DNA from 3 places in the Neobacillus sp. GCM10027624 genome. Region 2 is predicted to be linked to each of the others. Evidence: riboswitches for the same ligand, from Rfam matches in the RefSeq annotation. Region 2 holds a riboswitch; each other region holds the start of a gene.

Region 1 (3,280 bases), on a different contig from region 2:
CTCCACTCTCATTTTTTACTGCCTCTTTTCTAAACAATTTTGGTAAATTAACGAATAAAACCTGTAGAATGATAGAGAAAAACGCACCAATAAAAATGCTATTGGAGAGGAACGTTCCAACTGTTCCTTTTACATCTTTAAAATACGTCGGCAGACTAATCGCTAATAGGATGGATAATCCGATAATCATGTAATTTGTTTCGTTTTTATCCACTTTAGCCAAAATCGAAATTCCGGTAAAAACTAGGCTGGCTGCGGCAGGTAAAAAGATCCCGCCGACAACGGCATCCGGTGTCAATGCTAGAATGGCACCGGCTTTTGGGACAAAGCCCAGTACTAAGAAAATTACCCCAGCAACGATCACCGGTTTTCGTGACCCTATACCTGTTAATCTTAACAGTCCAACGTTTTGTGCATATGCGGTAGTAGGAAATCCTCCGATTAATGAGGAAATAAGTGAACCGGCAGACTCACCTGCAAAACCGTTCCGGATTCTTTTTCGGTCTAAATCAATATCAAGCATTTCCGCGGATGCCTGATAAACACCCATTGCTTCAATAATCGCTACAATATAAGCGACAAAAAACGTCAAAAACCAACTCCAATGGAAGGTGAATTCTCCATAAGGAAGAAAATGAGGCATGCCAAACCAGCCTTTTTCACTAATAATTGAAAAGTTTGTTTTTCCAATACAAATGGCAATCAAGTCGCCAACAATCAGGGCAATAAGGAAAGAGAATGACTTCCATATGCCGCGCCCGAAAAGAGATAATACAATAACCACCAAGGCAGTTGGGATGGACATGACTAGCGTGCTCGAGCTTGCAAAGCTGTCCATTCCCGGTGTTCCGCCTAAAAATTCATATAACGTAAAGCTTGATAAGGAAATTCCGACGATAAAAATAACGGTTCCGGAAATAACTGGTGTAAATAGAGCCTTTAGTTTTCCAATTACACCGGTAATGGATAAAAGAAGAACAATTATTGCACTTAAAAAGATACTGCCACTTGCAGCCGCAAGCGCATTTGCTTTACCTGCTGAAATCATGATGGAGTCAAAGGCTGCGGACGGTCCTTGAACAATTGGCAATCTGACAAGCTTCGTTGCTTGTATCAAGGTTACCAGTCCTGCAGAGATAAAAATGGCGTTGACAATATTAGCTGATAAGGACAGCGGCAATCCAATCATTGCTGCGACAAAAATTGGATCCAGCCAGACATTTGAAACAAAGACATGCTGCAATCCATATAAAAAACTTTTAACTGGCGGTAATTTTTCCTCCACCCCTATTACAATACTTTCGTTCTCATTCATGCTGTACTCCCCTTTATAAAAAATAAAAAAGCCAGATCCATAATAGGACCTGACTTAATTGGCAATAGAAAAAATTAATTTTTCCACTACTTTCCTACGCTGGTACGATCCAGATCAGGTCCAAAGGGTTAAAAAACAAATTGTTTTTCTCTCAGCCTCGAATCCGGGCACCCCTAGTAGTCTATGAATTTAATAATTTTATCCTATACCTAATTAAAGTGAATAGCAACCAAAATATTTTAAAATTCTAAACGCACCTGGTGGAAATAATCACCAGATGCACTCTTAATTTTTTCTTCAAGGCCTACAGAATAAACGGCAATAAAGCAAGTGGAAGGACCTGATGATTTAAAAACATCTACATCCGTTAGTAGATTTACTTTTTCTATAACCATATTTGAAAATAGTTGATTCATCTCATATAAGATTCCTTTTGAGCCCACTGGTAAAACAACCACATCTTTTAGTGTGCATATTTCTTGGAAAAGTGCCAATGGTACCACGCTATCCGATTGCTCCACCACCTCATTGCCAACAAGGGGCATCCCAATAACCGCAACTCTTAAAGAGTCTGAAGGCGATACTTCCATTACTGTATCTGCTCCCTTTTTTCCAATTACGATAATCCCGACAGCAGATTGTTTTAAGGAAAAATTACTTTCTGTACTTCCCGTAACGGAAACTTCGTTTAAACCAAGTTCCTTTACTCCCTTTTGAACACCTTTGACGAGTTCCTTCCACGGTTCATTGCCGCAAAAATTGTGAAGTACCACAGAAATAGGCTTTCCACCACCTGCAATGCATTCCATGGCGGCAACACGAAAGGAATAATAGGCAACCGTTTCATAGGATACTTTAACCAGGTCTCCCTCCTTCATCCCAATCCCACCGCTATTATCGCTTGAAATGATAAGTGATTCCTCTTCGTTTAAAGGTATGGTCACACTGTCTCTCATCATTTAAGTTCTTCTTTCTGTCCTGCAGTTTTAAAAAGACCTGAAAGTCTCGGAATCAACAGTAACCCTATTATCACATTGATCATTGAACCAATTAATAATGATGGGACAAGTGTCACGTAGAAACCCATACTCATTAAAAAAATAAAGGGAAGCGGTGCGGCAAATGCGTTTCCTAAAACAAAAAGAGCACTGGCTATGATTCTCTTATTTTTATACAAACCCCCGAAAATCCAAACAAGCACTGCCATTTCACCGGCAATTAAAATATGCATTGGTCCTAGTGGAAAACCGCCAAATAGGGCAGATAATAAATGGCCAAATGCAGCGACAATCGCTCCTGGTCGAGCCCCGATTAATACAGCTGCTAGAAGTGCTGGGAACACATCCAAGGCGACACTTCCAACGACTGCTGGAATTTTGATGGAAGCCCCCACTACAGATAATGCGGTGAAAAGCGCAAGCCAGCTTAGCATTTTTCCCTTCAATCTATTTTTCATCCGACCGCTTCCCACCTCTGAACACTTTTGCACTCCTTACATACTCCACATCTTTTACATTCAGGCGATAATTAATTACCCTTGCTAAGGCAAAGAAATAGTCTGATAGACGGTTTAAGTATTGCAGTGCAAGTTCAGGAGCATTTGAGTCAGCTTTTATCAATTTTACCACCAAGCGTTCTGCTCTCCTTGTTACGGTCCTCGCAATATGAATCGAGGCAGCCGGTTTTGTACCTCCTGGTAAAATAAACCTTTCTAATTCAGGAGCCTCTTCAATATACTCATCGATTTTCTTTTCCAAATAATCGATCGACTCTTTATGCAGTTTTATTTCACGTTTTTCTGAAACATTTGCTAGGTCTCCGCCACAATCGAATAATTCGTGCTGAATGGTTTCAAGGTCGGCTAGTACATCTGCGAAAAGGACCGGATCAAGCTCTTGAATTGCCTGGCCGACAAAACAATTTACCTCATCAACGGTTCCATACGCTTCTACTCTAGTATCATCT
Region 2 (3,280 bases):
TTCAAAACTGGGATCGTCGCTACCATGGGATGCTATCAATGCGGACAGCATTGGAATGGTCTTATAATATTCCTGCCCTGCTCACGCTTCGCGAGGTCGGTATGGACCGGGCAAAAGACTTTGCAAAACAGCTAGGGATTACTTTTGATCACAACCAAATTTATGAGTCCTATGCCATTGGCGGAAATACCGTCAGCCCATTGGAAATGGCTGGGGCATACAGTGCTTTTGCCAATCAAGGCACATACAACAAGCCGCATTTTGTACAAAAAGTCGTGTTTCCGAACGGTAAAGTCGTGAGCTTTAAACCGAAACCAAAACAGGTTATGCATGATTACACTGCCTATATGATTACCGATATGCTGCGGGATGTTGTGGACTCTGGGACAGGTAAAGCAGCAAATGTACCTTGGCTGGATATTGCCGGAAAAACGGGAACGACTAATTTTGATGAACGGACTAGTCTTCAATATGGCTATCCATTGGGTGGTGTAGCCAAGGACAGTTGGTTTACGGGATATACCCCACAATATACGATGTCTGTTTGGACGGGATATGTGAAGAATGGCACGGGTAACTATTTACCAGGAGATACAACACATATTGCGCAAATCATGTTTAGTAAAATGATGCAGAAATTTGGCACGGACAGTACAACCTTCCAGCAGCCGAATGATGTGTATCAAATGGGAAATGATCTTTATATTCGCGGTGCAGCCGAGGTTCCACCCCCACCTAAGCCTGTGGTGCAACAAAAAAAGACTCAAAAGATCGTGGAAAAGCAACAAAAAGCTATCGAGAAAAAAATAGAGAAAGCACCTGGTAAACAAAAAAACCAAGAGAAAAAGCAAAAAGGACACGGAAAAAATAATAACCATTAAGTTCTGTAATGACTGCATGAAATTCAATTTCAGCAGTCTTTTTTTACTACAACTGGAATAATGAAAAAAAGTGAATAAACCAAAACTTCAAAGTTAACTCTATATACTAACGGTCAAATTGACGGTATGAGGTGTTTTCTTTGCAAGATTGGTGGATTTATCAACATTTTATTAATACGATGTGGTTTATCTTGTTCCTTATTTCCTTACCTGTAGCACTGGGACTTTTCATCTTCTATTCCTACTTAAAAAATAATAAACAAAATGGTAATCAGGAAAATAATCAAAATAACCAAAACCAACAGCAAGATCAGAATCAAAGTAAGCAGAGTAATCAAGAAAACCAAAACAATCAGCAATCAGATAATCAAGAAAACCAAAACAATCAGCAATCAGATAATCAAGAAAATCGAAACAATCAGCATGCCAACAATCAAGGAAATCAAACAAGTGAAACGAAACAAGAACAACCGACTTGAAGAAAAATAGAAAAAATCTAGTTCTATTTACTTATTTCAATAAAAAATAGAGAGAAAGGCTTTTATTATCTAAAAACTTATGTTAATTTGTAAAGGTAAGTTTCATATTGTATATTGTTTCCAATGCTCTACTAGGGGGGTCCGATAGCTCGGACTGAGAGAAGAATGCGTTAATTCTTTGACCCTTCGAACCTGATCTGGATGATACCAGCGTAGGGAAGTAGTTATGAAGGCGTCAATTCTTACAACGCGCCACTACTTTTTGACGATTTAATCAGGTTCTGTGTAAACAGAACCTTTTTTTATTGTCATTCATTCTCCGTAATGAACGATGCTGTATCTTCCAGATTTGGATAACATTAAAGGAGGAAGTTACATGCAAACGGAAATGAACATTGAATTAAAATCACAATTTACAGGAAGTAAGAAAGTATATCAAAGGGGATCCAGGCCGGATATCCAGGTTCCAATGAGGGAAATTAGCCTAAACCGAACTGTCACTACTTTTGGTGAAGAAGAGAATGCTCCACTACGAGTTTATGATACAAGCGGTCCCTATACAGATGCGAATTATGATATCGATATTCGCAAAGGGCTTCCCGCTTTACGTCGAAAGTGGATTCTCGAAAGGGAAGATGTGGAGGCGTATGAAGGTAGAGAGATTAAACCTAAGGATAACGGCTACCTTGATGGGGATGAACGCGCAAACCTTGAATGGTTCCCAAATTTAAATAAGACACCTTTAAGAGCAAAGTCTGGAAAAAATGTTACACAAATGCATTATGCCAAAAAAGGTTTGATAACTCCCGAGATGGAATTTATTGCGATTCGTGAAAACTTAGATCCGGAATTTGTTCGAGATGAGGTAGCCCAAGGCCGAGCCATTATTCCTGCTAACATCAACCATCCTGAAAGTGAACCGATGATTATTGGTCGGAATTTTCATGTAAAAATCAATGCCAACATCGGAAATTCGGCCGTCACTTCCTCCATAGAGCAGGAGGTTGAAAAAATGACATGGGCCACACGCTGGGGTGCGGATACCATCATGGATTTATCAACGGGAAAAAACATACATACAACAAGAGAGTGGATCATCCGTAACTCACCTGTTCCAATTGGCACCGTTCCGATTTATCAAGCATTAGAAAAAGTAAATGGAATCGCTGAGAATTTAACGTGGGAAGTGTACCGTGATACATTAATCGAACAGGCGGAGCAAGGTGTAGATTATTTTACAATTCACGCCGGTGTGCTATTGCGCTATGTTCCAATGACGGCGAAACGGACAACAGGAATCGTATCACGAGGCGGATCCATTATGGCCCAATGGTGCTTAGCTCACCATCAGGAAAGTTTCTTATATACTCATTTTGAAGATATTTGTGAAATTCTGAAACAATATGATATTTCTGTTTCACTCGGAGATGGACTACGTCCGGGAAGTATCGCGGATGCCAATGATGAAGCACAATTTGCCGAGCTTGAAACACTTGGGGAATTAACAGAAATAGCATGGAAGCATGATGTCCAAGTAATGATTGAAGGTCCTGGCCATGTGCCAATGCACAAGATTAAAGAGAATATGGATAAGCAATTAGAAATTTGTAAGGAAGCTCCTTTTTATACATTAGGGCCGTTAACCACAGATATTGCGCCTGGATATGATCATATTACTTCTGCAATTGGTGCGGCTATGATCGGCTGGTTTGGGACGGCGATGCTTTGCTACGTTACTCCAAAAGAACATCTCGGCTTACCAAATAAGGAGGATGTGCGTGAAGGGGTTATTACGTATAAAATTGCTGCACATGCTGCCGATTTGGCGAAGGGCCATCCAGGAGCTCAAGATCGTGATAATGCCTTATCGAAGGCTAGGTTCGAATTCCGTTGGGAGGATCAATTTAATTTATCTTTAGA
Region 3 (3,280 bases), 600 kb from region 2:
GAGATACATCCCGCCGGCAACACTCGGTGAAATAGCTGGTTCCATTTCTCTTATATCCAATGAGTCGAGCCACTGGATTTTGGAATCCCAATTATTTTGAAAAATGACCTGTTTTTTCAATTCGGTTGCAATTTCATCTGTTTCTGCGACTCTTAACATGCCTTTTTGGACGAACTCAATATCGACTCCTGTAAGCCCGAATAACTCGTTTGAAAGTTCTGGAAACATAGCCTGACTTTTTATTGCCAGATGGAAGAGGGGACCTTCTTGTTCAATTTCCGCTTGGGCTGCCAGCATCCCCGCGGCCGCACTCGAAGCCTGGCAAGCTAATCGTTCTTTTTCTAAAATAATGACTTTTTTACCCAGTTTGGAAAGTTGATAGGCGATGGAAGCACCGTTAATTCCGCCGCCGATGATGGCAACATCATATGAATGACACAATTGATTCATCTCCATTTTTTAGTTCATTTGCGTAAGACTTTACCGCTGCTACTGGATCCTTTGCATCTAACACTCCCGATATAACCGCAATACCGGTTGCACCTGCCTGAAGAACTTGATAAGTATTTTCTGGTCTGATACCGCCAATTGCAATAACCGGGATGTTTAATTGAGATACCTTTTTTAATTCCTCAAGACCTTTAGGGATTTTTCCAGGTTTTGAATGAGAAGGGTAGACATGTCCGAACAGCACGTAATCGGCATGATCCCTTATCGCCTTTAGTCCATCCTCAAAAGAGTGGATGGAGCTTCCTACCCGAAGTTGTTGGAAATTATCTTTTACAATGCCTGCATCTAAACTGTGATAAGCTAATTGAACTCCCGCTACTCCTGTCACTGAGGCCACATCCACCCGATCATTAAGGATTATTTTTGACAAAGGGATGTTTTTCTTTGTTAAAAATTCGACTGCATCAAAAAGTTCTCTGGCTGTTATTATTTTTTCTCGCAGGTGAATCGCAGTTATGTATGGCTGGATATCTGTGACAATTTCAGCAAACTGCTCAATTGGCATTTGACCATTTGAAATAAGATGGAATTCCTTTGAAATATAAGTCACCCCTTTAGAAGATTCCGTTGAAATGAAAAAAACCACTTCCGATTTGTAAGGAAGTGGTTTTTGAAAATTTGAAATAAACAATTTTTTGGTTACTCAAATATCCTATTTTCCACTTCCCTACGCTGGTTTTAACCAGATCAGGTTCATAGAGTCCCGAAGTAGCACTTCAATCTCAGCCCTTTAAAAAGGCACCTCTAGCGGAATAGCTTTATTTATTCATTTGTAATGTTTTCCTGCAATTATTATATTAACACGCTGGTCAGATATGTCAAATCATTTTGTCAACTTTTAATAATGTTTTATTTTACTAGATTTTTATATTTATCATTTCTAATTTCTTAATCTTGTATAAATACTTTTCAATTTTTCGACATTCTTAAGAAAATATTATCTTCCATGTGTTAAACTTAAATAGATTGATGATGGAGGGAAGATTAGGCATGTTGAATATTCGAAACGTAAAAGAGCAGGACTTATCTGATATTGTAATCATTGAACAGCTTTGTTTTCCTCAAGAAGAGGCGGCAACAAAGGAAGCATTTGAAATGAGGATTAAAGTGATCCCTGATAGTTTTTTTGTTGCGGAAGAAAATGGGGTGGTCATTGGTTTTGTTAATGGACCGGTTATTAAAACCCCCTTCATTACGGATGACTTATTTAAGGATCTAAAGGTAAACCCAGAAACGGGGGGCCATCAAAGTATCCTTGGGATAGCGGTAACACCACATTTTCAAACACGTGGGGTGGCAGCGGCACTCCTTGCTCATATTGAAAAAGCTGCAAAAGAAAAAAATCGCGAAACAATCACCCTTACCTGTAAAGAAGAACTAATTGTCTTCTATCTAAATCATGGATACCGAAACCTAGGAACCTCGGACTCCCAGCATGCCGGAGTTACGTGGTATAACATGGTTAAAAATTTATAATCCCGTGGACTATGTGAAACAAGAAAATTCGGGTGGTGCCTGGCACCACCCGAATTTTCTTTATTTGTTTAAGGAAAAAAGTAACTTTTAGAGGGTTTGCTTTCCATTTGTCGAACTATTTAGATAATAATTAATCGACAATTGAGGTGGGAAAGTTGTACGATATCCAATATGCATTTTTCAATGAGTATGGTGATTATGGTTTTGATTTTGACAACAGTGACGTCTCAACCCACTTTATCATTACGGCTATTCTAGTAAAAGATTCCGATAAAGAAGGGTTAGAAGGGGAAATTGAAAGGATATGGAAAAAATATATTCAAAAAGAAGACAACCATTTTAGTTACATAAAAAATCAACCAGATCTTATGCTGCAAATTTTGAATGAAATGAAGGAATTACCTTTTAAAATATATGCATATGTGATCGATAAGCAGAAAATAAGAGACAACAGTGGAGTCACCTACAAAAATACGTTTATAAAATATTTAACACGCAAGGTCCTCGAAGATTTATCGAATACATTTGAAAAGCTTGATATTATTTCGGACGACCAGGAACCGAAAGAGTTTATGAAGGCGTATATCAATTATGTAAAACAAGAATGTATACCTGACCTATTTAATTATTCAAGCTTCGGATTCAATAACACGAAATCAGATATTCTTGTCAAATTGTCAGAATGGATTGCACGAACACTGGCAATAGGGTATGACCGAAATCTTTCAAAATATTATCAAACATTTTATAAAATCATCAAACCTCAAATTGTCCGAATCAATTTATGGCCCCATGACTATCGGAATTTTCTCTATGATTACAAGGTAGACTCTGCTGACATTAAGAATGACGAGGTAATCATCAAACAGGCAGTCAACTTAGCTTATCAATACATTGATAAGTATCGAAAAAGTGACGATGAGGATGAAAAACTTCGCATTGATTTTTTAAAGTTTTTACTATTTAATCTGAAAGAAAATCCAGATGAATATGTTTACACACAGGAAATATTAAATAATCTCAATGCTATACGCAATATCGAGTTGAACCCACATAATTTTCGCTCTAACATCGTCTCGAAGCTTCGTGATCAGGGGTTGCTGATTGCGAGCAGCAATAAAGGCTACAAACTGCCGGTTTGTTTGGCTGATTTATATGACTTTGTGAACCTCTCAAGTCTAACCATTTTCCCGATGATCCAACGAATAGCCAAATGCCGCGATCAAATTTTAAAAGCAACGAACAAGGAAATAGACATTCTTGAGCAAAAAGAATATGAGTATTTGAAACGGGT

Evidence for each region. A riboswitch is a leader RNA that binds a small molecule or an ion and turns the genes downstream of it on or off. The one in region 2 is predicted to bind thiamine pyrophosphate.
Region 1: linked by a shared signal. The riboswitch ahead of ACFQZ9_RS09535 (uracil-xanthine permease family protein) and the one ahead of thiC (phosphomethylpyrimidine synthase ThiC) in region 2 are both predicted to bind thiamine pyrophosphate.
Region 3: linked by a shared signal. The riboswitch ahead of ACFQZ9_RS04020 (thiamine phosphate synthase) and the one ahead of thiC (phosphomethylpyrimidine synthase ThiC) in region 2 are both predicted to bind thiamine pyrophosphate.

Annotation. Positions count from the first base shown of each region.
Region 1 covers NZ_JBHTHD010000003.1:898,704-901,983, reverse strand. The annotation lists gene ACFQZ9_RS09535 (uracil-xanthine permease family protein) at 1-1,315, opposite strand, end outside; gene ACFQZ9_RS09540 (long-chain-fatty-acid--protein ligase) at 1-12, opposite strand, end outside; TPP riboswitch at 1,390-1,500, opposite strand; gene ACFQZ9_RS09530 (ATP-binding protein) at 1,555-2,274, opposite strand; gene ACFQZ9_RS09525 (ECF transporter S component) at 2,271-2,771, opposite strand; gene ACFQZ9_RS09520 (ATP:cob(I)alamin adenosyltransferase) at 2,761-3,280, opposite strand, start outside.
Region 2 covers NZ_JBHTHD010000002.1:198,509-201,788, reverse strand. The annotation lists gene ACFQZ9_RS01020 (transglycosylase domain-containing protein) at 1-881, shown strand, start outside; gene ACFQZ9_RS01015 (hypothetical protein) at 1,022-1,360, shown strand; TPP riboswitch at 1,484-1,596, shown strand; gene thiC (phosphomethylpyrimidine synthase ThiC) at 1,737-3,280, shown strand, end outside.
Region 3 covers NZ_JBHTHD010000002.1:796,837-800,116, reverse strand. The annotation lists gene thiO (glycine oxidase ThiO) at 1-450, opposite strand, end outside; gene ACFQZ9_RS04020 (thiamine phosphate synthase) at 425-1,141, opposite strand; TPP riboswitch at 1,158-1,266, opposite strand; gene ACFQZ9_RS04015 (GNAT family N-acetyltransferase) at 1,501-1,986, shown strand; gene ACFQZ9_RS04010 (hypothetical protein) at 2,142-3,280, shown strand, end outside.